DNA from 4 places in the Salinicoccus sp. Marseille-QA3875 genome. Region 4 is predicted to be linked to each of the others. Evidence: riboswitches for the same ligand, from Rfam matches in the RefSeq annotation. Region 4 holds a riboswitch; each other region holds the start of a gene.

Region 1 (5,384 bases), 850 kb from region 4:
AGAGAGTCATATTAGCGGATACGGGATACTATAATGCGAAAGAGATAAAAGATTGTTTGGTTGAGGGAAATACATTATATTTAAAACCTCAAAAAAAGAAAAGTGTGTCAGGGGATTCTGATTATTCAAAAGATAAATTTCAATATCAAAAAGAAACAGATACTTACCTTTGTCCTCAGGGACAAACACTTCCTTTCGAGGAGAACACTTCTAAGAATGGTTTGAAGTATAAAAAATATATTGGGGGCGATGTTTGCTTATCTTGTCCTGTATATGGCGTGTGTACAAAAGCGAAAAGAGGCAGAAACATCCAACGGTGGGAACATGAAGAAATTCTCGAAATGCTGAAAGCAGATACCGAGAACCATCATGAAATCTATAAGAAACGATTACAGATTGTAGAACATCCTTTTGGCACAATCAAGCGATCGTTCGGCTACACATATTTTTTAGGAAAAGGGCTGGATTCTGTCAACGTAGAGGCAGCTCTAATTGGCGTTGCCTATAACTTCAAAAGAATAACGAAAATCAAAAAGGTTTCCGAAATTGTTGGGTTATTAAGAACTTGACCCCACCGAAAACCTTTGATATTTTCATTTTCAGAAGATTTTTAAGAAAATGAGGATAACCTACCTTTGAGTTCTGAGATTTGATTGTTTGTTAGACAGTCTGACGTACGGTTCCGTATACGGCGGTTCAATTTTATACTACACATGTACTTTGTTATAATGTGATACATAAGAGACGAGTCCGAAACGGGCGAGTCTCTTATTTGTAATGGTCGTCGTCAGTATCCACGAATACGCAATGCGAACGGTCCCCTTACTGGTGTGACTGTACTTATAGGCGGTGTATTGGTCCACGCCCAGTGTGATGAGATGCTTCCGTCGGTTTCTGGCAGTTTTCCACTTCTGTCAAATGCACATTCTGAGGCGCATTCGCGTATGTGAGTCAATGCCCTTAAGTACCTTTTTCATCTTACCGACTTTGAAGTCGTTCACCCAACCCCGGATGACCTGGTTGATGCGCTCGACCTGATACTTCGTGTCGACGCTCCAGTTTTTCCGGGTCAGCTGTTTCAGTTTGAACTTAAAACTTTCCACGGATTTCTTGTGTGGTTTCGCCTTATATTCCTTGGCCTGGTAATCATTATAGAAGCCAAATCCGAGGAATTTCATCTCCGGGTCATCGGGACGGGTCACTTTCGATTTCGTCGCATTGACAATCAATCCGAGCTTATTCTCGATGAATGCGGTCACCGACCGCATGACCCGTCTCGCTGCCATGTCGCTTTAGACCATGATGATACAGTCATCAGCGTATCTCACGAAGCGCAGTCCACGTTTTTCCAGTTCGATATCCAGCTCTTTAAGCATGATATTGCTGAGCAGTGGGGACAGGTTGCCGCCTTGGGGTGTACCGATGATGGCTGCTTTGTATTCATCATCAGTCTGTATGCCGCTGACCAGGAATTTACGGACCAGGGAGATGACATCCCCATCGTCAATGGTTCTGGACATGAGATTCATCAGACGGTCATGGTTGACTGTATCAAAGAAACGTTCTAAATCAATATCCACAATCCAGTCATAGCCTTCATCCAGATATTCTAGTGTTTGAAGGATTGTCATCTCTGCATATCGATTGGGCCTGAAACCATAGCTATATTCACTGAAGTGTCGATCGAACACAGGTGACAGTACTTGGGCGATTGCTTGTTGGATCAGTCTGTCCTTCACCGTTGGGATGCCTAGGAGACGCACTCCGCCGTTCGGTTTCGGTATTTCGACCCGGCGTACAGGTCGGGTTGGTATTTCCTCTGCCGAATTCGGGAAATGATTGCGTCCTTCTTCCCAGTCATGTAGCTGCTCATCTCGTGCACGGTCATACCATTCACACCGGCGACGCCCTGATTTCTCTTCACTTGTTTATAAGCCTGGTTCAAGTTGTCCCGACTCAGGATTCTATCCAGTAATTTATCTGTATTGATGCGTGTTACTTCCTTTCTTTCTCGAGAGTCCGCTATCCACTTTTCCGCTCTGTGCCAGTGGTCTGCGCCGGTCTCCAATCGAGCGTTCCGTAACGATAAAATTGTTCAGTCCTTCGCTCTTTCCGGCTTTCGCCGGACATCTTCACTACTACGACTTCGGCTGACTTCTCACGTTCCAGTCTTATATCACTACAAAATTTTGGTACAGAGACGTGAGACCTCCATCTATCCGCCATATTTACACCGTATGGTTCAGGGTAGTTATCGGACCTCAGCTTCTTATGCAGCTTCATCCACATACGTTGCCTCTTATATGGTTTCTGTGCGTCGGACCGGAGGTTTGCCTCGAGCTGCCTTCAGATTCCACCTCACGTTGGACACCCTGGCTTTTGGCTATGTGTTTACCACTACCGGGTCACACTCGGGACTTCCACCCGTTAGAATACGCCCATGCTGGGCAAACATAAAAAAGCCATCTGCACTGCACAGATGACTAAACTGATTATCGTTCAAGCATCTGCTTGTTGGAATTAGCACAGTACTCGAAATGAGTCCGCTGCTGAGACATCCCCGGGCCAAATCCCTCAGTCTACTCTGAATAATTGGATATTTAGTTGAAATCAATAATATAGTAAATCAGTATAATTTGCAAGGAAGGATTACATTTTGTGATATGAAACGATCTTTTATAGATTTCACATCATTCTTTATATCACCTTACTTCGATAATGCGATTTTAATATGTTCTAAATGATGTTCTTCATGCCATGCGAGCTTCGCAACCTTTGTTGCAACTGTTACTTTACCGTTCGCTTCATGAATGAAATAACGCTCAAGCTGATTTTCAGTCAGGCTTTTACCCAGCGCAACGATCCTTTCATTGATACCTTCCAGTATTTTAATTGAACTTTCCACGGAAAGCTCAGTGTCCGGCTGCACAGCCCACTCATTCTGGAGGAATCCCGGCACTGTCGGAGCATCGTCAGTCAAAGCGAGTTTCAGCCGCTGATACATATTCAATTGGGAATCCGCAATGTGATGCACAAGCTGTCGGACATTCCAGGCACCTTCACGGTAAGTTTTGTTCAACTCATCTTCACTTAAGTTGTCGACCGTTTCACGTAACCTTTTCGTATATGTAGCTGTCTGTCCATTCCACTTCTGAATATCTTCAAGTGTTACATTTTCAGGTACGTCCAGTTCTCCAATAGGAAATTTAACATCCATCTTAATACTCCCTTTCCGTAATAGAATCTGCTCAATTCCAATATACTATAAGTCCATACAAAGCTGAAATATATATGGCAGACGTTTAAATGAACACATAATAAGAAATGAGATCAGAGAACTCCGATCTCATTTCTTTTTATTTTATAAATTGGTGATGACCACTGTAATTACCATTCGGTATTATCTCCAATTGATACAATGCAGCTTCTTTCAACCTATTAAAATCAACATTCGTTTTATAATTCATATCATTTAACATATAAACCATGTCTTCAGTAGACAGATTTCCAGAAGCTCCTGGAGCAAATGGACAACCACCAAGGCCGCCAAGAGTAGATTGAATTTTTTCAACCCCCTCTTCTATAGCAGCGTAAGTATTCACAACTCCCATATTTCTAGTATCATGTATGTGAATTTGTAAATCTAATGATGGGTATGCTTTCTTTACCATATTTATTATATTTCTGATTTCTTTCGGGTTAGCAACACCAATGGTATCGCATAAATTTAAATCTTTAACACCTAATTCAACATAAGGCTGAATGAAATCCACAATTTTATCTGTATTTTTCTTTCCTTCAAAAGGACAACCAAATGTAGTGGATAAATCCAGTGTGACTTCCATTTTTGGAAAATCACTTTTAATCTTTCTGAATTCCTCAAGGGATTGTTCGTGAGTTTTATTTATATTAGCTTTGTTATGTGATTCACTCAGAGATACTACATAAGCAACCTCTTTTAATCCTACTGAATAAGCAATTTCTACACCTTTATAATTTGGAACGAGTGCAGAGAAGTTCACTTCAGGGAAATTCTCGAGACATAGGTTTGACAGTTCTCTAGCATCTTTCATTTGTGGAACAGCTTTAGGACTTACAAACGAAGTATGCTGTATGTTCTTAACTCCGGCTTTAACCAACTTTTTTATAATATTAAACTTTTCATCTAATTCTATATAATCATCTAAATTTTGAAATCCATCTCTTGGACCGACTTCAACTATATTAATATGTTTCATTTTATCATCCTATCCTAGTAAATTAGGTATTAACATAACCAATATTGGAATGTATGTTATTAAGAGCAACACTACAAGTCCTAAAGCTATGTATATCACTAAATGTTTATTCAGTACATCGGTTGTTTTTACACCATCATGCAACCTCGTTGCAACGAAAAGGTTTACGCCTAGCGGAGGTGTAATTAATCCAATGCTCAAGTTAACAATCATCACGATACCGAAATGAACAGGATCAACTCCTAGTTCGGTCACTATTGGTAATAATATAGGTGCAACAATTAAAATCGCTGCGTTCGTTTCCAAGAACATCCCGATAATTAATAACATTATATTAATCAGTAATAATAAGATTATAGGGTTATCAGTAGTACTTAAAATCAAATCTGATATCATTAATGGGATTTCCGCCTTTGTCATTACGAATCCGAAGGCACCCGCAGCTCCAACTATAAATAGTATCATCGATGAATTTATCACTGCGGTCCTCATTAAATCAAGGAATTTATTGACTGTCATTTCTTTATAAATAAATATACTTATAATCAGTCCGTAGAATATAGCGACAACTGCAGATTCAGTAGGGGTAAAGAATCCACTATATATACCTCCAATAATAATTATAGGCATAAGTAAAGCCCAGATTGCTGCTTTGAATGTGCTCAATACATTTCCAAAAGAAAATGAAAAATTATTTTTTATGTTCTTTTTTCCATAAAAATACGCATATGAGGACATAATTAAAGTCAGCATAATACCAGGTATAATCCCACCTGCAAATAGATCACCAATTGATGCTCCAGAAGTAACACCATAAGTAATCATCGGAATACTCGGTGGAATTATAGTCCCTAAAATTCCTGCTGTTGCAAGTGTAGTAACACTGAACTTTAAATCGTATCCTTCCTTGAGCATGGTTGGTAATACAAGTGCCCCGATTGCTATAACAGTCGCTGTAGACGAACCAGATATAGCACCAAAGAATGCTGAGGCAATGAATGCAACTATCGCTAGTCCACCGTGCATTCCACCAACTATAGAATTTGCAAAATCAACCAGTCTTTTTGACACTCCACCCTTTTCAAAAACACCACCCGCAATCATGAAGAAGGGCAAGGCCATCAAAGTGAAAGAGTCGATCGAAAC
Region 2 (5,384 bases), 1.3 Mb from region 4:
AAAAAACGGATTTGTAAAAATCTCTGTATTCATACGCATATCTCCTATTCCATTTGTACTTTTCGATATCTTTCTCCTTTAATATTATAACAATACTACAAAAAAGTTATCGATACAAAACAAAAAATTTATTACATCAATATAATGTATTAAATAATCGAAAATGATAAAAGCATCAAAACCATTAATATGACAGTACTCTTAAAAATAAAACATGAATTATTACACATTTTCCATTAGGATTTGCATCGTTTTATTTTATATTTTTAAAATTATATGTTTTAATAATCAACACATGGGTAATGTAAATATAACTTGCTATATAGAGATAAAGAAGTGGCAGGGTTACTCATTAATATTATATTAGGAAATTAATTAGGAGGCTTTTACTATGGAACTTAAAAAATATCTACTGGCAGGCGGCCTTGCATCCGTAATGGTACTTGGTGCATGTGGCGACGGCGGAGAAACTGAAGAAGATCCAGCAGCAGAAGATCCGGCAATGGAAGAAGGCGCTGAAGATCCGGCAGCAGAGGATCCGGCAATGGATGACGAAGAAGAGGAAGACTCTGCAGTGGAAGAGGATCCAGCAATGGATGATGAAGAAGAAGACGAAGAAGAAGACGAAGGATTGTAATATTCAAACTCAATTTAAAATTAGAACCCGGAGCAATTTCTGCTCCGGGTTTATTGTTGTTTTTATCGATTTAAAAACGTTTTGATCTCATCCACTTTATCCAATGTTTCCCACGGCAAGTTGATATCTTCACGTCCAAAATGTCCATAGCTTGCAGTATCTTTATAAATCGGACGCTTCAAATCAAGCATTTTAATGATTCCATCCGGAGAAAGATCGAAGAGTTCCCTGATTGCCTCTACAACTCTGCTCTCTTCAAAATCCGATGTTCCAAATGTATCTACAGAAATCGAAACAGGCTGGCTGACGCCGATTGCATATGCGAGCTGGATTTCACATTTATCACATATACCGCCTGCAACAATGTTCTTTGCGATGTATCTGGCAGCGTAGGCTGCGGAACGGTCCACTTTAGTCGGATCTTTTCCGCTGAAAGCACCACCGCCGTGTCTTGCGTAACCGCCGTAAGTATCTACTATTATCTTTCTCCCTGTTAATCCAGCGTCACCCTGAGGACCACCAATCACAAAACGTCCTGTAGGGTTGATGAAATATTTTGTTTCCTTATCGAGCAGCTCTGCCGGTACAACTGCTTCTATGACATGTTCAAGCAGGTCATCGTAAATCTGCTGTGTAGAGACGTCTTCACTGTGCTGCGTTGAAATAACAACAGTGTCCACTCTTTTCACATTATTGTTCTCATCGTACTCAACAGTGACCTGTGTTTTACCGTCAGGTCTCAAATAGTTCAATGTATCATTTTTTCTGACTTCAGTAAGACGGCGTGATAATTTATGAGCCAGTGATATCGGTAACGGCATCATTTCCGCTGTTTCGCTGGAAGCAAAACCGAACATCAAGCCCTGGTCGCCTGCACCTGTTGTAATTTCATCCGTCGTTCTCGTCTCAATCGCATTATCCACTCCGACTGCGATGTCCTTCGACTGTTCATCTATTCCCGTCAACACTGACATTGTTTTATAGTCATAACCGTATTTTGCATCAATATAACCGATGCCCTTCACCGTTTCTCTTACAATTTTAGGAATATCCACATAAGTTTCTGTGCTTATCTCTCCGACGATCAATGCTAGCCCTGTATTGACTACTGTTTCACAGGCAACACGTGCATCCTGATCCTGCTTTATGATTTCATCCAATATCGCATCTGAAATCTGGTCTGCAATTTTATCCGGGTGTCCTTCTGTTACCGACTCTGAAGTAAATAAATTCTTTTCACTCATCCTATATATATCTCCTTTAAGTTATTCGCTATCTCTTCAAACAAAATAAAGCCTTCTCTCTGACATAGAGAAAAGGCTTCGCTCTTCCCCTTATCGATCAGAATAATCTGCATTCTTTAGCACCTTCCTTTAGTAAAAGAGGTTGCTGGGCTTCGACGGGTTTGCTCCCTCCACCTACTCTTGATAAGAGATAACTTGAGTTTAAATATACTAGAGTGGAGACGACAATTCAAGATGTTAAAAGGATGGAGTTTCAGCTGATGTCTCTCTTAATCCAGATTATCGACTGCATACTGCGCCTCTTCAGCTGTAAACTGTTCACCATACTCTGAAACCAGCTGGTCGTAAACCGCAGCATTCGACATACTCATCATATCCCGATAAGTCTTTGCGGACTCCAGAGCATTGGCATTCCAATCCCATTCTATATTGTCTACAGCATATTGTGCTGCTTCAGGTGGAAAGTTCTCCCCATACTCTGAAACCAGCTGATCATATATTCCTGCTTTTGACATCGACATGATTTCTGCATATGTGTAAGCACTTTCCAAAGCGAGCTCCCACTCTCTTGGAACCGTCCCTTTTTCAGCAGCGGTTTCTTTATCCACTTCAACATCAGTATTTTCTTCAGCTCTTTCATCTTCCGATTCTTCTTCAATAGAAGATAATTTCTTTTCCAAATCTGAAACCTGATTGGTAAGGGCATCATTTTCATCATTCATTTCATTGTTTTCCTGTTTCAAACTTTCAACTTCTGACTGCAGCTCTCCTTTCTCCTCTTCCATAGTTTCTAGTTTTCGCTCAAGTTCCTGTGCACTGTCATCGGTGTTACTTTGTGCCCCTAATACATCGTTCTCTTCCTCTAAAGCCTCAACTTCTTCTTCAAGCTGTTGCTTATCAGATTCAAGCTGGGAAATTTGTTCTGATAGTTCATCCGATGAAGCTGTGTCCGATTCCTCTTCTCCACCACAGGCACCGATAACCAGTACAAGTATAAAAACAATACCGATTAAAAATCGTTTCATATTAAATTACACCCCTTCTAAATATTTACATCTAATTATATATGATTTAAATTTAGATATAAGATAATAGACTACAATTTTGATAATATTTCACATTTGATATATTCATCGTTTATAATCAATTTAACTTTCTTTTTTATTTTGAAGTTTTTAACGTGTAAATTAACCACTTTCATCAAGACCGACCTTAACATTTTTAAAATCAGATAGTATCATTAAATTAAAATTAATTTGTACTGATTTAATGTGTTACCACATTTCTTAATGTGTTATACTATTTGCAATTAGTACATTAAAATAAATCCCTGGAGGCATTTAAATGGTCAAGCATTCTGATTTAATCTCAAAGTTAGTATCTAAAGATACAACAGAAGTTCAGCTTTCTGCTCCACAACTTGTTACCGCTTCACTTAGAAGAGGAGAAGGTGCTTTAACTGATACAGGCGCTTTAAGAGCAGAAACCGGTAAATATACAGGTCGCAGTCCTAAAGACCGTTTCATAGTGGAAGACAACGTATCGGATCATAAAATTCACTGGAGTGAAGTAAACCAGCCGATTTCAGAAGAGATTTTCGATAATCTATTTGAAAAAGTGATTGATCACTTAAATTCTAAAGAAGAGACTTTCGTGTTTAAAGGTTACGCAGGGGCTGACGAATCTACCCGTTTGGACTTGCAGGTTGTCAATGAATTCAGCTGGCACAATCTTTTCGTTCAAAACCTGTTCATCCGTCCTGAGACTAAAGAAGAGGCACTCAATATCGACCCGCAGTTCACCATCGTATCTGCACCGACTTTCAAGGCAGACCCTGCAGTCGATGGAACAAACTCTGAGGCATTTGTCATCATTTCACTTAAAAAGGGAATTATTTTAATCGGCGGTACAGAGTATGCCGGAGAAATGAAGAAATCAATCTTCTCTATCATGAACTACCTGCTGCCTGAAAAAGGTGTGATGAGTATGCACTGTTCAGCCAACGTCGGAGAAAACAAGGATGTTGCATTATTCTTCGGCTTATCCGGAACAGGTAAGACAACTTTGTCCGCGGATCCTCACCGTGATCTGATCGGTGATGATGAACATGGTTGGAATGACGAGGGCGTTTTTAACATTGAAGGCGGGTGCTATGCGAAAACGATAGATTTATCCGCAGTGAAAGAGCCGGAAATCCACGGTGCAATCAGATTTGGGACTGTACTGGAGAATGTCGTTTTAGACGAAGAAGGTACACCTGATTACGAAGATAAATCACTGACTGAAAATACTCGTGCAGCCTACCCGCTTCATTATATTGACAATGCACGCATCCCTTCAGTGGCAGGTCATCCAAAAACAATCATCTTCTTGACGGCGGATGCATTTGGCGTATTGCCTCCGATCAGTAAATTGGACAGAGATCAGTCAATGTATCATTACTTAAATGGATTCACATCCAAACTCGCAGGTACTGAAAGAGGAGTGACTGATCCACAGCCGGTGTTCTCATCATGTTTCGGCTCACCATTTTTACCGTTGGAAGCGACTGTCTACGCTAAAATGCTTGGCCGTCTGATCGATAAGCATGACGTCAACGTCTATCTTGTCAATACAGGATGGACAGGCGGCGGTTACGGCATAGGAAAACGTATGGACCTGACTCACACCCGCACAATGATCCGTCGTGCAATCAGCGGAGAATTGGAACTTGGTGAGTTTAATAAAGATGAAACCTTCGGTCTTAACGTACCAGTTTCAGTGACAGGCGTTCCTGATGAACTCTTAATGCCTAAAAACACATGGCTGGATAAGGAAGGCTATGATGAGAAAGCAAATAATTTAAAAGAAATGTTCAAAGAAAACTTTAATAAGTTCGGTGAACAGTCTGCAGAGATTGCTCAAAAAGGTGGATTTAACTAGTTAAATCCTTTTAATTCAAAGTGATTGGGACAGAACCATTCTCAAGATAAAAAATCCGTACGCTTTAATCCTGGGGGAATAGCGTACGGATTTTTCTGTCCATCAGCCGGCCTATCATCTTTTTATAACCTTATGTTACATCCCCTTCTTCATATTTTCAGAAAATAAAATGATTCGAATTATCAGTTACTTTAAAATAGTAATTTATAATTGTAAACTAACAATTTTTTACTCAGTTGGTTTGATTTATAAAATTACCTGTGTTACGTTAAATAAGATCAAAGTTTAGTAATTCTTCAAACTGTCAGATTGTACGACAAAACTAATCATCAAGTTAGGACTGAGTATTTTGAGTGTTATTGAAATTAAGGATGTTACAAAGGTTTTTGGACCTTACACGAAAGAAGTTGAAGAACTTTTACATAAAAACAAATCCAAAAATGAAATTTTAAATGAAACCGGCTCTACAGTTGCTGTAAAATCTGCAAATTTGTCGATTGAAAAAAGTGAAGTTTTTGTAGTCATGGGCCTTTCAGGCAGTGGTAAATCTACCTTGATACGATTAATCAACCGCCTAATAG
Region 3 (5,384 bases), 900 kb from region 4:
CGAGTATGACTACAATCAGGATCATCAGAGGCATGGATTCGATCATATCCATGATTTCATTCGTATTCTGACTTTCCAGCGGGTTGCCGAGCACATAGACGTTGATCAACCCAGCAATGACCTGCGAAGCATATGCGAGTATTACACCGCCGACAATCCAGACGAGCGTGACGGGTACATCAGTCTGTCCTCCTCTTTCAATCGCATTTTTATTCTGGTGAAGGTTGCCAATGATGATGACAAGAATGGTACCGATTAAAAATGCGATGAACTGATAAGGAATGACCGCAGTGATCAATTCTTCAGGACCAAGTTCCGGGCTGGTCACACCCATTATGATACCAACAGGTAAGACGGCGAGCTGAACGCCGATGAATATCAGTAAGATTAAAGCACTGTTAATTTGACGATTTCTAAAAAGTTTCTTCAAGCGATTCCCTCCAATGGCAATAAAATTATTTTACATGAAATCGAACTCAACTTAAAGCAATATAAAACACTTGCAATTTTGACCTTCTTTGATTATTATATTAATTGTTAGCACTTAAAAGATCAGAGTGCTAAAATGATAATTGCAGTGATGAAATAAGAGGAGGATGTTAAAGTGTTAAAACCTTTAGGCAATCGTGTAGTAATCGATTTGACTCAAAAAGAGGAAACGACTAAAAGTGGTATTGTTTTAACAGATTCAGCGAAAGAGAAACCTCAGGAAGGTACTGTTGTGGCAGTGGGTTCAGGTAAAGTTTTAGACAACGGCACCCGTTTGGAAGTAGAGGTCAAAGTTGGAGACAAGGTAGTCTATTCCAAATTTGCAGGTACTGAGATAAAACATGAAGATAAAGATTATTTAGTTTTAGCTGATAATGAAATTCTAGCAATTGTTGAGTAAAAGATAAAATATTATAACTCAAATTTTTTAGGAGGCAGAAGTAATGGCAAAGGAAATTAAATTTTCAGAAGATGCACGCCAGTCCATGCTGGACGGTGTTGATAAACTTGCTAATGCAGTGAAAGTAACATTAGGACCAAAAGGCCGTAATGTTGTTTTAGATAAACAGTTCACATCACCATTGATCACTAATGACGGTGTGACAATTGCTAAAGAAATTGAACTTGAAGATGCATATGAAAACATGGGTGCAAAACTGGTTGCCGAAGTGGCAAACCAGACAAACGAAATTGCAGGTGACGGAACGACGACGGCAACTGTTCTTGCACAGGCAATGATACAGGAAGGCCTTAAAAACGTTACAAGTGGTGCGAATCCTGTAGGTATCCGTACAGGCATCAGCAAAGCGGTTGAAGCGGCAGTTGAAGAACTTCAGAATATTTCCCGTCCGGTTCAGGACAAAGAATCCATCTCACAGGTGGGTGCAATTTCAGCAGATGATCCTGTTGTCGGAGAATACATTTCTGAAGCGATGGAAAAAGTAGGTAAAGATGGCGTAATCACCATCGAAGAATCACGCGGATTCAAAACTGAACTTGAAGTAGTGGAAGGTATGCAGTTCGACCGTGGTTATACTTCACCGTACATGGTGACAGATTCCGAGAAAATGATTGCAGATCTTGAGAATCCATATATTTTAATCACTGATAAAAAGATTTCAAATTTCCAGGATGTTCTGCCGCTACTTGAACAGGTTGTTCAGCAGTCTCGTCCGATTCTGATCATTGCCGACGATGTCGAAGGCGATGCTATGGCGAATATCGTGCTTAACAAACTGCGCGGTACGTTCACGGCAATTGCTGTTAAAGCACCTGGGTTCGGTGACCGTCGTAAAGCGATGCTTGAAGATATCGCGATATTGACAGGCGGACAGGTTGTCACTGAAGATTTAGGTCTTGAATTGAAAGATACGACAATCGACATGCTCGGTAATGCTTCAAGAGTGAACGTATCCAAAGATGATACAACAATCGTTGAAGGTGCGGGTGAAACTAATAATATCGAAGCTCGTATCGGTCAGATCAGATCACAGATAGACGAAACGACTTCAAGCTTCGATAAAGAAAAACTTCAGGAGAGACTTGCGAAACTTTCAGGCGGTGTTGCAGTAATCAAAGTGGGTGCTGCGACTGAAACTGAAATGAAAGAGCGTAAACTCCGTATTGAAGACGCATTGAACTCAACACGTGCAGCAGTTGAAGAAGGTATTGTATCCGGTGGTGGTACAGCACTTGTAGCAGTGCACAATAAAGTTGCACAACTGGAAGAATCAGGAGACGTACAGACGGGTATCAACATCGTGCTTAAAGCATTGGAAGCACCGTTGCGTCAAATTGTCGAAAATGCTGGTTTGGAAGGTTCTGTAATTGTTGAAAAACTTAAATCCCAGGAAGAAGGTTATGGCTTTAACGCTGCAACTGACGAGTGGGTGAACATGGTTGACGCAGGAATTGTCGACCCGACTAAAGTGACACGTTCAGCACTGCAGAACGCCGGCTCTGTCGCTGCAATGTTCTTAACGACAGAAGCGGTCGTTGCGGACATTCCGGATGAAAATGGCGGCAGCCCTGATATGGGTGGCGGCATGGGCGGCGGAATGCCGGGCATGATGTAATCTTAAGCGAATGACTATTGTAAAAACGGGGTCTGCCATTGTGCAGACCCCGTTTTTTGAATTGGGAGGGGACAGAAGGAAATGAAATACTGATTTAAAAGTCTAAGGAGAATTTACTTGTTCAAAAATAAGATGTTGACCTTTCAGCTGTGTTCTGATAGTGTGAATAATCAAATAAACAAATAATTTCTAACAATAAGATAATTTTATTAGATCACTCTTATCACGAGTTGGCTGAGGGAATTGGCCCTTTGACGCCCGGCAACCACCCTTTTATGGGGAATGGTGCTACTTCCAACAGGCAGAAATGTCTGGAAGATAAGAGGGGGAAACTGTGATATATTCATGATTTCAACCCTCTTTCTTTAGGAAAGAGGGTTTTTCTATTTAAAAAATCAGATCATAAGAAAGGATGAGGTATATGAACAAGGTGATTCTGGAAGGTGTTCGAACCCCTTTTGGCAAGTGGAAGGGATTTTTATCAGAATTGGAGGCAGGCGAAATAGGGGCTTTAGCTGTGAAAGAACTGTTGCAAAGAGTGCCCGGTGCAAAAGAGTCAGACGGGGTCCTACTGGCACAGGTACTTCAAGCAGGCCAGGGACAAAATCCAGCCAGGAGAGTTGCTTCAGAAGCCGGTGTATCGCTATCTGTACCAGCAATTACTTTAAATAATGTATGTTTGGCCGGGCTGGCAACAGTATCAGACGCTGTTCGCCGCATTCACTTTGGCGAAGGGGAATTATATATTACAGGCGGATTCGATTCGATGACCAATGCCCCGTACACTGCTGCGGTCCGTAAGGAACAGTCAATGGGATCGCTGCAGCTGACGGACACATTAAGTAACGATGGTTTGTGGTGCGCGCTGACAGATCAATCGATGGGGGTGGCAACCGATGCGAAGAATAAAGATTTTAAGGTCAACAGAGAGGACCAGGATGTATATGCACAGTTGTCCCAGGAGCGGGCAGCTGAAGCACTGAAAAAAAGTTACCTGAAGGATGAAATCATACCGGTGACTGTGAATGGGAAAACTTTTTCTGATGACGAAGGTATCAGACTTAATTCTTCCATTGAAAAATTAGCAGCTTTAAAACCGGCATTCATTGAAGACGGTACGATTACAGCGGGAAATGCGTCTCAAATGACAGATGGTGCAAGTGTCGGAATCATTTCATCTGAAAAGAGGGCGGAGGCGCTTGGTAAAACACCGTTGGCACGCATTCTGGGCTGGGCTGAAGTTGCGGGGCCGGATACGAGTTTACATACAAAGCCTGCCAGGGCAATCAAAGCAGTATTGGAAAAGACGAACCTGACAGTGAATGATATTGATTTATTTGAAATCAATGAAGCTTTTGCAAGTGTGGTCATTGCAAGCTGCCGGGAACTGGACATTGACTATGAAAGAGTGAACGTCAATGGCGGTGCGATTGCGATTGGTCATCCGCTTGGCGGAACCGGCTTCAGGCTTGCTTTAACTCTTGCAGAAGAACTGAGACGTCGTGGCGGCGGGAAGGGAATTGCATCACTTTGCGGTGGCGGCGGTCAAGGCATGGCTCTATTGATAGAGGTTCCTAAAAGCTGGTAATACACATTCATTTGAAACAGTCGCTGGATGTCGATACTGATGTATTAAATACAGATCAGCCGGAGCGTTTATAATCTATCACTCAAATGAATTCATGTAATCTGGAGGAATGATTAATTATGATAGCACTATACTTTGTATTACTGGCCATATTCTGGGCAGTCGGTTTACTGATATGGAAAAAATCTTATGTATCAAAGGGAAGAGAGGAGGATTAATAATGCTTAACGTCACAGGACCATTATTTTGGACAATTATTGTTTTGTTAGTTTTATATTTTGGATATATCATTTGGATTGGTAAAAAGGGAAAGCGCCATAGCAGTTCGATGTCCGGCTTTGCTACGGCCCGAGGAAAAGTGAATCCTGTGATTGTCGGAACCAGTTTTGCCGCTTCTTATGCAAGCGCCAATTTATTTATCGGTGTGCCGGGGCTGGCTTATCAATATGGAACATCAGTGCTGTGGTATACATTGGGATGCTTTGGGGTTTCCTGGATTGGTTTGCTTTTATTTGCTAAGACATTCTGGAGATACAGCAAAAAGTTCGGCGGTGTTTCCTCGTTGCCGGAATGGCTTGGAAGAAGATACAACAGCAAGGCGTTGCAAGTGCTTGTGGCTGTTTTAATTTTATTCAACATATATTATATTGTCGGTCAAAATGTCGGACTGGCTACCATCTTTGAATCAGTCTTAAATATCCCGTATTTCTGGGGAATTATCATTGGTGTAGTTATCACGATTCTTTACATAGGACTTGGCGGGGCTTACGCACAGCTCATTACGGACGGTATGCAAGGAATTTTGATGGCTGTCACTTCCATCCTAATTCTTGTCTCTTTATTTTGGACAATAGGTGGAGGCTTGAATGTATTTGGAGAGCTGACAAGTAAGCTTGAGGCGATTGATCCGAATCTGACAGGCGTTCTATCCACAGGAGGACCTTATGACAGTCCGATGGCAATCATGGCCGTACAATTCCTTTTATTCAGCTTTGTATTAATGCCGCATCTATTAAATAAAGTGTTGTCACTTGAAAGTGAGAAGCAGCTTGCACCATTTACTCTATCGGCAGGAGTGGTCTTATTCTTGATTTCCACGTTGATGGTGCTTGGCGGTCTGGCAGCAAGGGTGATTGCCCCGTCTTTGGCAAGTGCGGATTCGGCAATCCCCGTGTATGTAATTGAATCATTTCCGACTGTTCTTGCGGCGCTTATTGTTGTAGGGCTTATCA
Region 4 (5,384 bases):
GGCCAGAACCGTAGCAAGTATCCAGATTGCTGCCGGATGGTCGGTAAAGATGAATACGGCCAGAGCAATAAGGTATGTAACAAGCATCAAATATAAAAAGATTCTTTCAAGATTACCAATATTGAGTGCGTGAATTTTCAAGAAATCATCTTCTTCACGATATCTCGAATCATCAAAAGCAAAATAGCGCTTTGTTTTGGAAAAGTAATGGGTGTAAAATGACTTGATGACCAACCCTGCAAATAAAACGAACAATAAAATATACAAAAGCTTCATTCCTATCCTTGAAAATACTATAGTCCTGGTAACAATTGTAATAGATATCCGACAGCAACTCCAAGAATAACTATCATCCACGCAGGCACCTTCATTTTATATAATAGGAAGAATAATAACAACGCCAGGAAAAAATCACTGCCGGAGTTAATACCACTTATAAACACCGGATTGTAAAATGCTGCAAGCAGAATTCCGACCACCGTCGCATTGACTCCCATCAGAATGCTTTGGAATTTCTTATTGCCTCTCAGCAGATTTAAAAAAGGCAATGCACTCATCACAAGCAGAAATGATGGCAGGAACATCGCAATCGTTGCGATGATGCCGCCCATCGTCCCCAGCATAACCGTTCCCAAATAACTTGCAAATGTAAATAAAGGTCCCGGCACCGCCTGGGCCATTCCGTAACCTGCCAGAAACTCATCAGCCGAAACAAGCCCTGTAGGTACAACTTCCCTCTCGATCATCGGCAGGACAACATGACCGCCGCCAAAAACAATCGAACCGACACGGAAGAATATATCGAATATATTCAAGTACTGGTTATCGAAAAGTGAATTGAGTAACGGGAGCAGAATCAACAGTCCGATAAGTGTGCTGAATGAAATGATGCCTATTTTGCGTGTCAGGTTAAATTTAAAATCTGTTATTTTATTTTCTGCCTTATTCTTAAACAGGAAATATCCGAGCAGACCGCCGAGTAAGATTGTCAGGATCTGAATCCATGCATTCGGGTAGATCAGCATCAAACCTGCCGCAGCAATCGCCATAAGCATTCTCGGGATGTCCGGTGCAAGATTTTTACCCATGCCGAGCAGTGCGTGCAGCACGACTGCCACAGCAACGACTTTCAAGCTGTTTATGAAAACAGCCCCCTCCAAATCCAGGTTCTGATACAGCAGTGCAAAAATGATCAGTACTAAAACAGATGGCAATGTGAATCCGAGAAAAGATAATATCCCGCCCGCTATACCGCCGCGCAGCATACCGATTGAAATGCCGACCTGCGAGCTTGCAGGTCCGGGCAGGAACTGGCAGACAGCGATAATGTCCGCATATAATTTATCATCGAGCCATTTCTTTCTATTTACATACTCCTCTTTGAAATAAGCGAGATGTGCAACCGGACCGCCGAAAGAAGTCAGACCGAGGCGCAGTGAAGTCAGTAAGATTTCCATCAGATTGCTGCCTGATTGATTATTGTTATTAGAGTTTGAATGATTGGTCATGTTTTCCTCCGTATAATAAAGTTAATATCTTCAAATTTACCAGTGATTTGCATATTAATCCATATGAATCATAAAATTATACAAACTCTTAACATCTGTAACAGCGCTGAGTCAGAAGCATAAAAAAAGCATGCAGCACTCAATGTGCTGCACGCCTTACATTTCAATTACAGTAATTCTTCAGACAGTTCAACGATGTATTTGATTTTATTCCACTGGTCTTCTTCAGTCAAAATGTTTCCGTGGTGAGTCGAAGCGAAGCCGCACTGTGGGCTCAGTGAAATCTGCTCTTTAGGGATGAACTGCTTGGCTTCTTCAATTCGTTCCTTGATTGTTTCCCTGCTCTCAAGTTCACCATGCTTTGAAGTGAAGAGTCCAAGGACCACCTGCGGTCCGTTGTTCGGAATTTCATCCAGCGGCTGAAAGTCGCCTGAACGGTCATCATCATATTCTAAAAAGAAACCGTCCACTTTTTCTTTGGCAAACAGAACCGGTGCAATTTTTGAGTAACTGCCTTCAAATGCCCATTTGGAACGGTAGTTGCCACGGCACAAATGCGTTGTTACCACAAGATCTTCGGGCTTGTCTTCAAGCACGCCGTTGACGACACGCAGTGCAAGGTCAATCAGTCTTTCCCTGTCCAGACCGCTGTCGTTGAACGGCAGCTCTTCGGCATTCAGTCCCGCGATATACACATCATCGAACTGAAGATAACGGCAGCCTGCCTCATAAAATGCTTTGACAGCATCTCTGTATGTCTGAATGACATCGTCTGCATAATCTTCAACATCAGAATAGTATTCATGGTCTCTGATACCTGCATTGAATAACTGGTTTGGACTCGGGATGGTCTGTTTTGCAACAGCACGGTCACCGACAATTTCTTTGAATAATTTAAAATCTCTAACATGCGGATGGTCTTCGTTGAATGAAAGCTTTCCTTTGTTGCGCACATCCCAGGCTTCGGTTTCTTCACCGACAAATGCATAACCGGTTTCAGGAACGTAGCCTTCAACACCGTTTAAATTTTCAAGGAAATCCGTGTGCCAGAAACGTCTTCTGAATTCACCATCGGTCACTGCCTTCAATCCCGCTTCAATCTGTTTATCAACGACTTTAGTAATCTCTTCAGTTTCAATATCATATAGTTCACTTGATGAAAGTTCATTATTCTTATAGGCTTCACGTGCGTTATGAATCCGCTCCGGTCTGAGTAAGCTCCCCACGTGATCCGCTTTGAAAGGTCCCGTTTTTACATTTGTCATATTATCCGCTCCTAAAGTGTTTTAATTATAAATAAATCCCCTTCTTATCTTTGATAAAAAGAGGATAACGTCCGTCATCTCTTCTCATCTGGGAGCTTGCACTCCAGGAATTAGCACAGTTCCAATAATGGTCTGCTGCTGAGGCTTCAACGGGCCGGTCCCTCCACCTCTCTTGATAAGAAAGTATTATTTAGTTAATCCATATATTATCACTCGGGATAAGTAAGGTCAATGATTTATCGGAAAATTTTAAAATCATAAAATCTTTAATCATCTTATGGAAACACCATGATGACAGTATTCCCCTTTATACTTTTAATGTTATAAGTATAATATTTAATGTTTATCATTAAATAATTATTGCAAAGAGTTAAACATTAGTGTATATTGGTAATATAAAATAAAGGAGGTTTTACCGATGACCGAAAACGCAGTAATCCATAAACGCTTCAGAACGATGGTTAAAGTGCTTTACGTTCTCTCTTTCATCCCTTTGATAATTTTAATTCTGGGCGTTCTTGCCGTACTCGCAGGTATCGTCATTGTGCCGTTTATGCCATTGAATCTGATTGAAGACAGACTGACACAGCTGCCAGTTGTCGGAACATACGAAAGCACAGGTTTGACCTTGGAAATTACTGAGGCTTATCTCGAATCCATCAGCCTGGACCAGACTGCAATCATGCTCGCTCTTGTATCACAATTCTTCTATCTCATTACCGTTGCTCTTATTTTATTTTTCATCAACAGATGGCTGCATAACTTAAAACACGGCGAAATTTTTACACTTAAAAACAGCCGGTTCATAGAATTTGCAGGATATACTCTAATGGTATTTACAATAATTGATGCACTGGCAAAACTCGCTGTTCAAAACTTGATGATGCAGACTTTCTCTGTAATGGAAATTACAACGGAGCTGGATGATCAGTTCATATTTTCTTTCGGCCAGTTAGACCTTAATTTTAACCTTATGATATTATTCAGTGGAATTATCATCTGGATTCTTGCTAAAGTATTCAAATATGGTGCGTTCTTACAGGAAGAATATGATGCAACAGTTTAGAAAGGGTGGTTAACATGATAATAGTCAGACTCGACAGAGTGCTCGCAGACAGAAAGATGCCACTCGGAAAACTGGCCGATGAAATCGGCGTGTCCATCGTCAATCTGTCCAACTTGAAAACCGGTAAAGTTAAAGCCGTCAGATTTTCAACATTGGATGCAATATGTAAAGCTCTCGACTGCCAACCGGGAGATATTCTGGAATACGCTCCAGAAGATAGAGAAGAAAATTAGAAAGCTCTAAATATTTGCACTCTTCTATAAATAGTTATAGGATAAAACCAATGATAGGTTGGCATCAACATTAAGGAGTGTGTGATATGAAGCTTACAGTAACAGACAATGCATTAGACTGGTTCAAAGAAGAAGTGGAATTGGAATCTGGCAGTAAGGTGCGTTTTATTGTCCAGATTTACGGCGACAGTAAAATCCGTGAAGGATATTCTCTCGCTTTTACACTGGATAAAGATGACAGGAAAAAAGCGGTCGAATACGAAGAGGACGGTATTGAGTTTTATATCAATGAATCTGATCTATGGTTTTTTGATGGCCATGATTTATCAGTCGAGTACGATGAAGAAAAAGAAGAGGTCGTTTTTGAATATATAGAACAGTAAAAGGCCATCAATTGTTGTATGATTTCCTTTTTCTGATGTAAAGTACAATCAGGACAATGACGCCGATGATAATGAGAGCGTAGACAATATTGGAATAAATGTCCATATAACCCACTATATCTTCCCAGGAGTTGCCGACAGCAGCACCCAGGTAGACGAGTACAATATTCCATATCAGTGTGCCTAAAGTCGTTAAACCTAAAAATAACAGCACATTCATTTTAGACATCCCCGCAGGAATTGAAATCAGACTTCTGATCAGCGGAATGAAGCGGCAGAAGAATACTGTCCATGGGCCGTATTTATCAAACCATTTATCCGCTTTTTTAATGTCCTCTTTTGTTACGCGCAGAATATGTCCCCATCTATCAATGATTTTTTCCAGCCTTTTGACACTCAACTGAACACCGATGTAATAAAGAACCACTGCACCAAGTACAGAGCCCCCTGTCGCAGAGATGACCACACCGGGAATCGTGAGCTCAGAAGTTGTGGTCATAAAGCCTCCGAATGTCAATACCACTTCTGACGGAATAGGTGGAAATATATTTTCTATCGCTATTAAAAGTATGATTCCTGCATACCCGAAATCATTCATTATAGTCGTTAACCAATCAATCATTCTTTTCACCTTTTACCTATACTTAAGATTTCTATAGTTTATAACTTAACGGCTGGATAAACAAATCATATTATTTTTTATTTTCATGAAGTATAAAACCCCGCCATATTGGAGGGGTTAATTTTCAATCTTCTCTTGAAACAATTTTAAAAATGCCTGCTGATCATCTTTTGAAAACGGCTTCGGACCTTTTGTCCTGCCGCCTCCCTGTCTGATTGCTGCACTTATATGGCGGGTGTTCAACAGATGATTAATATTCATATCATCATATTCAAAACCGTTATGATGGAGCACAGTCGTGCCTTTG

What was found. Region 4 has a riboswitch for S-adenosylmethionine ahead of ACY8DT_RS08030 (5-methyltetrahydropteroyltriglutamate--homocysteine S-methyltransferase). Riboswitches for the same ligand answer to the same signal wherever they lie in the genome.
Region 1: linked by a shared signal. The riboswitch ahead of ACY8DT_RS12255 (hypothetical protein) and the one ahead of ACY8DT_RS08030 (5-methyltetrahydropteroyltriglutamate--homocysteine S-methyltransferase) in region 4 are both predicted to bind S-adenosylmethionine.
Region 2: linked by a shared signal. The riboswitch ahead of metK (methionine adenosyltransferase) and the one ahead of ACY8DT_RS08030 (5-methyltetrahydropteroyltriglutamate--homocysteine S-methyltransferase) in region 4 are both predicted to bind S-adenosylmethionine.
Region 3: linked by a shared signal. The riboswitch ahead of ACY8DT_RS03450 (acetyl-CoA C-acyltransferase) and the one ahead of ACY8DT_RS08030 (5-methyltetrahydropteroyltriglutamate--homocysteine S-methyltransferase) in region 4 are both predicted to bind S-adenosylmethionine.

The regions. Positions count from the first base shown of each region.
Region 1 covers NZ_CM143103.1:2,415,711-2,421,094, reverse strand. Annotated here, with positions in the region: gene ACY8DT_RS12270 (IS1182 family transposase) at 1-569, shown strand, start outside; gene ACY8DT_RS12265 (group II intron maturase-specific domain-containing protein) at 915-1,286, opposite strand; gene ACY8DT_RS12260 (reverse transcriptase domain-containing protein) at 1,293-1,739, opposite strand; gene ACY8DT_RS12255 (hypothetical protein) at 2,023-2,289, opposite strand; SAM riboswitch class I at 2,490-2,595, opposite strand; gene ACY8DT_RS12250 (YfiT family bacillithiol transferase) at 2,708-3,217, opposite strand; gene ACY8DT_RS12245 (hydroxymethylglutaryl-CoA lyase) at 3,357-4,238, opposite strand; gene ACY8DT_RS12240 (TRAP transporter large permease) at 4,248-5,384, opposite strand, start outside.
Region 2 covers NZ_CM143103.1:130,766-136,149, forward strand. Annotated here, with positions in the region: gene ACY8DT_RS00640 (nuclease-related domain-containing protein) at 1-33, opposite strand, end outside; gene ACY8DT_RS00645 (hypothetical protein) at 392-637, shown strand; gene metK (methionine adenosyltransferase) at 700-1,881, opposite strand; SAM riboswitch class I at 1,969-2,071, opposite strand; gene ACY8DT_RS00655 (Ltp family lipoprotein) at 2,151-2,906, opposite strand; gene pckA (phosphoenolpyruvate carboxykinase (ATP)) at 3,226-4,803, shown strand; gene ACY8DT_RS00665 (quaternary amine ABC transporter ATP-binding protein) at 5,153-5,384, shown strand, end outside.
Region 3 covers NZ_CM143103.1:661,599-666,982, reverse strand. Annotated here, with positions in the region: gene ACY8DT_RS03465 (CPBP family intramembrane glutamic endopeptidase) at 1-430, opposite strand, end outside; gene groES (co-chaperone GroES) at 605-889, shown strand; gene groL (chaperonin GroEL) at 933-2,564, shown strand; SAM riboswitch class I at 2,782-2,889, shown strand; gene ACY8DT_RS03450 (acetyl-CoA C-acyltransferase) at 2,986-4,152, shown strand; gene ACY8DT_RS03445 (sodium:solute symporter family transporter) at 4,373-5,384, shown strand, end outside.
Region 4 covers NZ_CM143103.1:1,563,967-1,569,350, reverse strand. Annotated here, with positions in the region: gene ACY8DT_RS08040 (hypothetical protein) at 1-267, opposite strand, end outside; gene chrA (chromate efflux transporter) at 294-1,508, opposite strand; gene ACY8DT_RS08030 (5-methyltetrahydropteroyltriglutamate--homocysteine S-methyltransferase) at 1,676-2,773, opposite strand; SAM riboswitch class I at 2,855-2,955, opposite strand; gene ACY8DT_RS08025 (DUF2975 domain-containing protein) at 3,192-3,839, shown strand; gene ACY8DT_RS08020 (helix-turn-helix domain-containing protein) at 3,854-4,072, shown strand; gene ACY8DT_RS08015 (HesB/YadR/YfhF family protein) at 4,159-4,455, shown strand; gene ACY8DT_RS08010 (DedA family protein) at 4,463-5,077, opposite strand; gene ACY8DT_RS08005 (YaiI/YqxD family protein) at 5,195-5,384, opposite strand, start outside.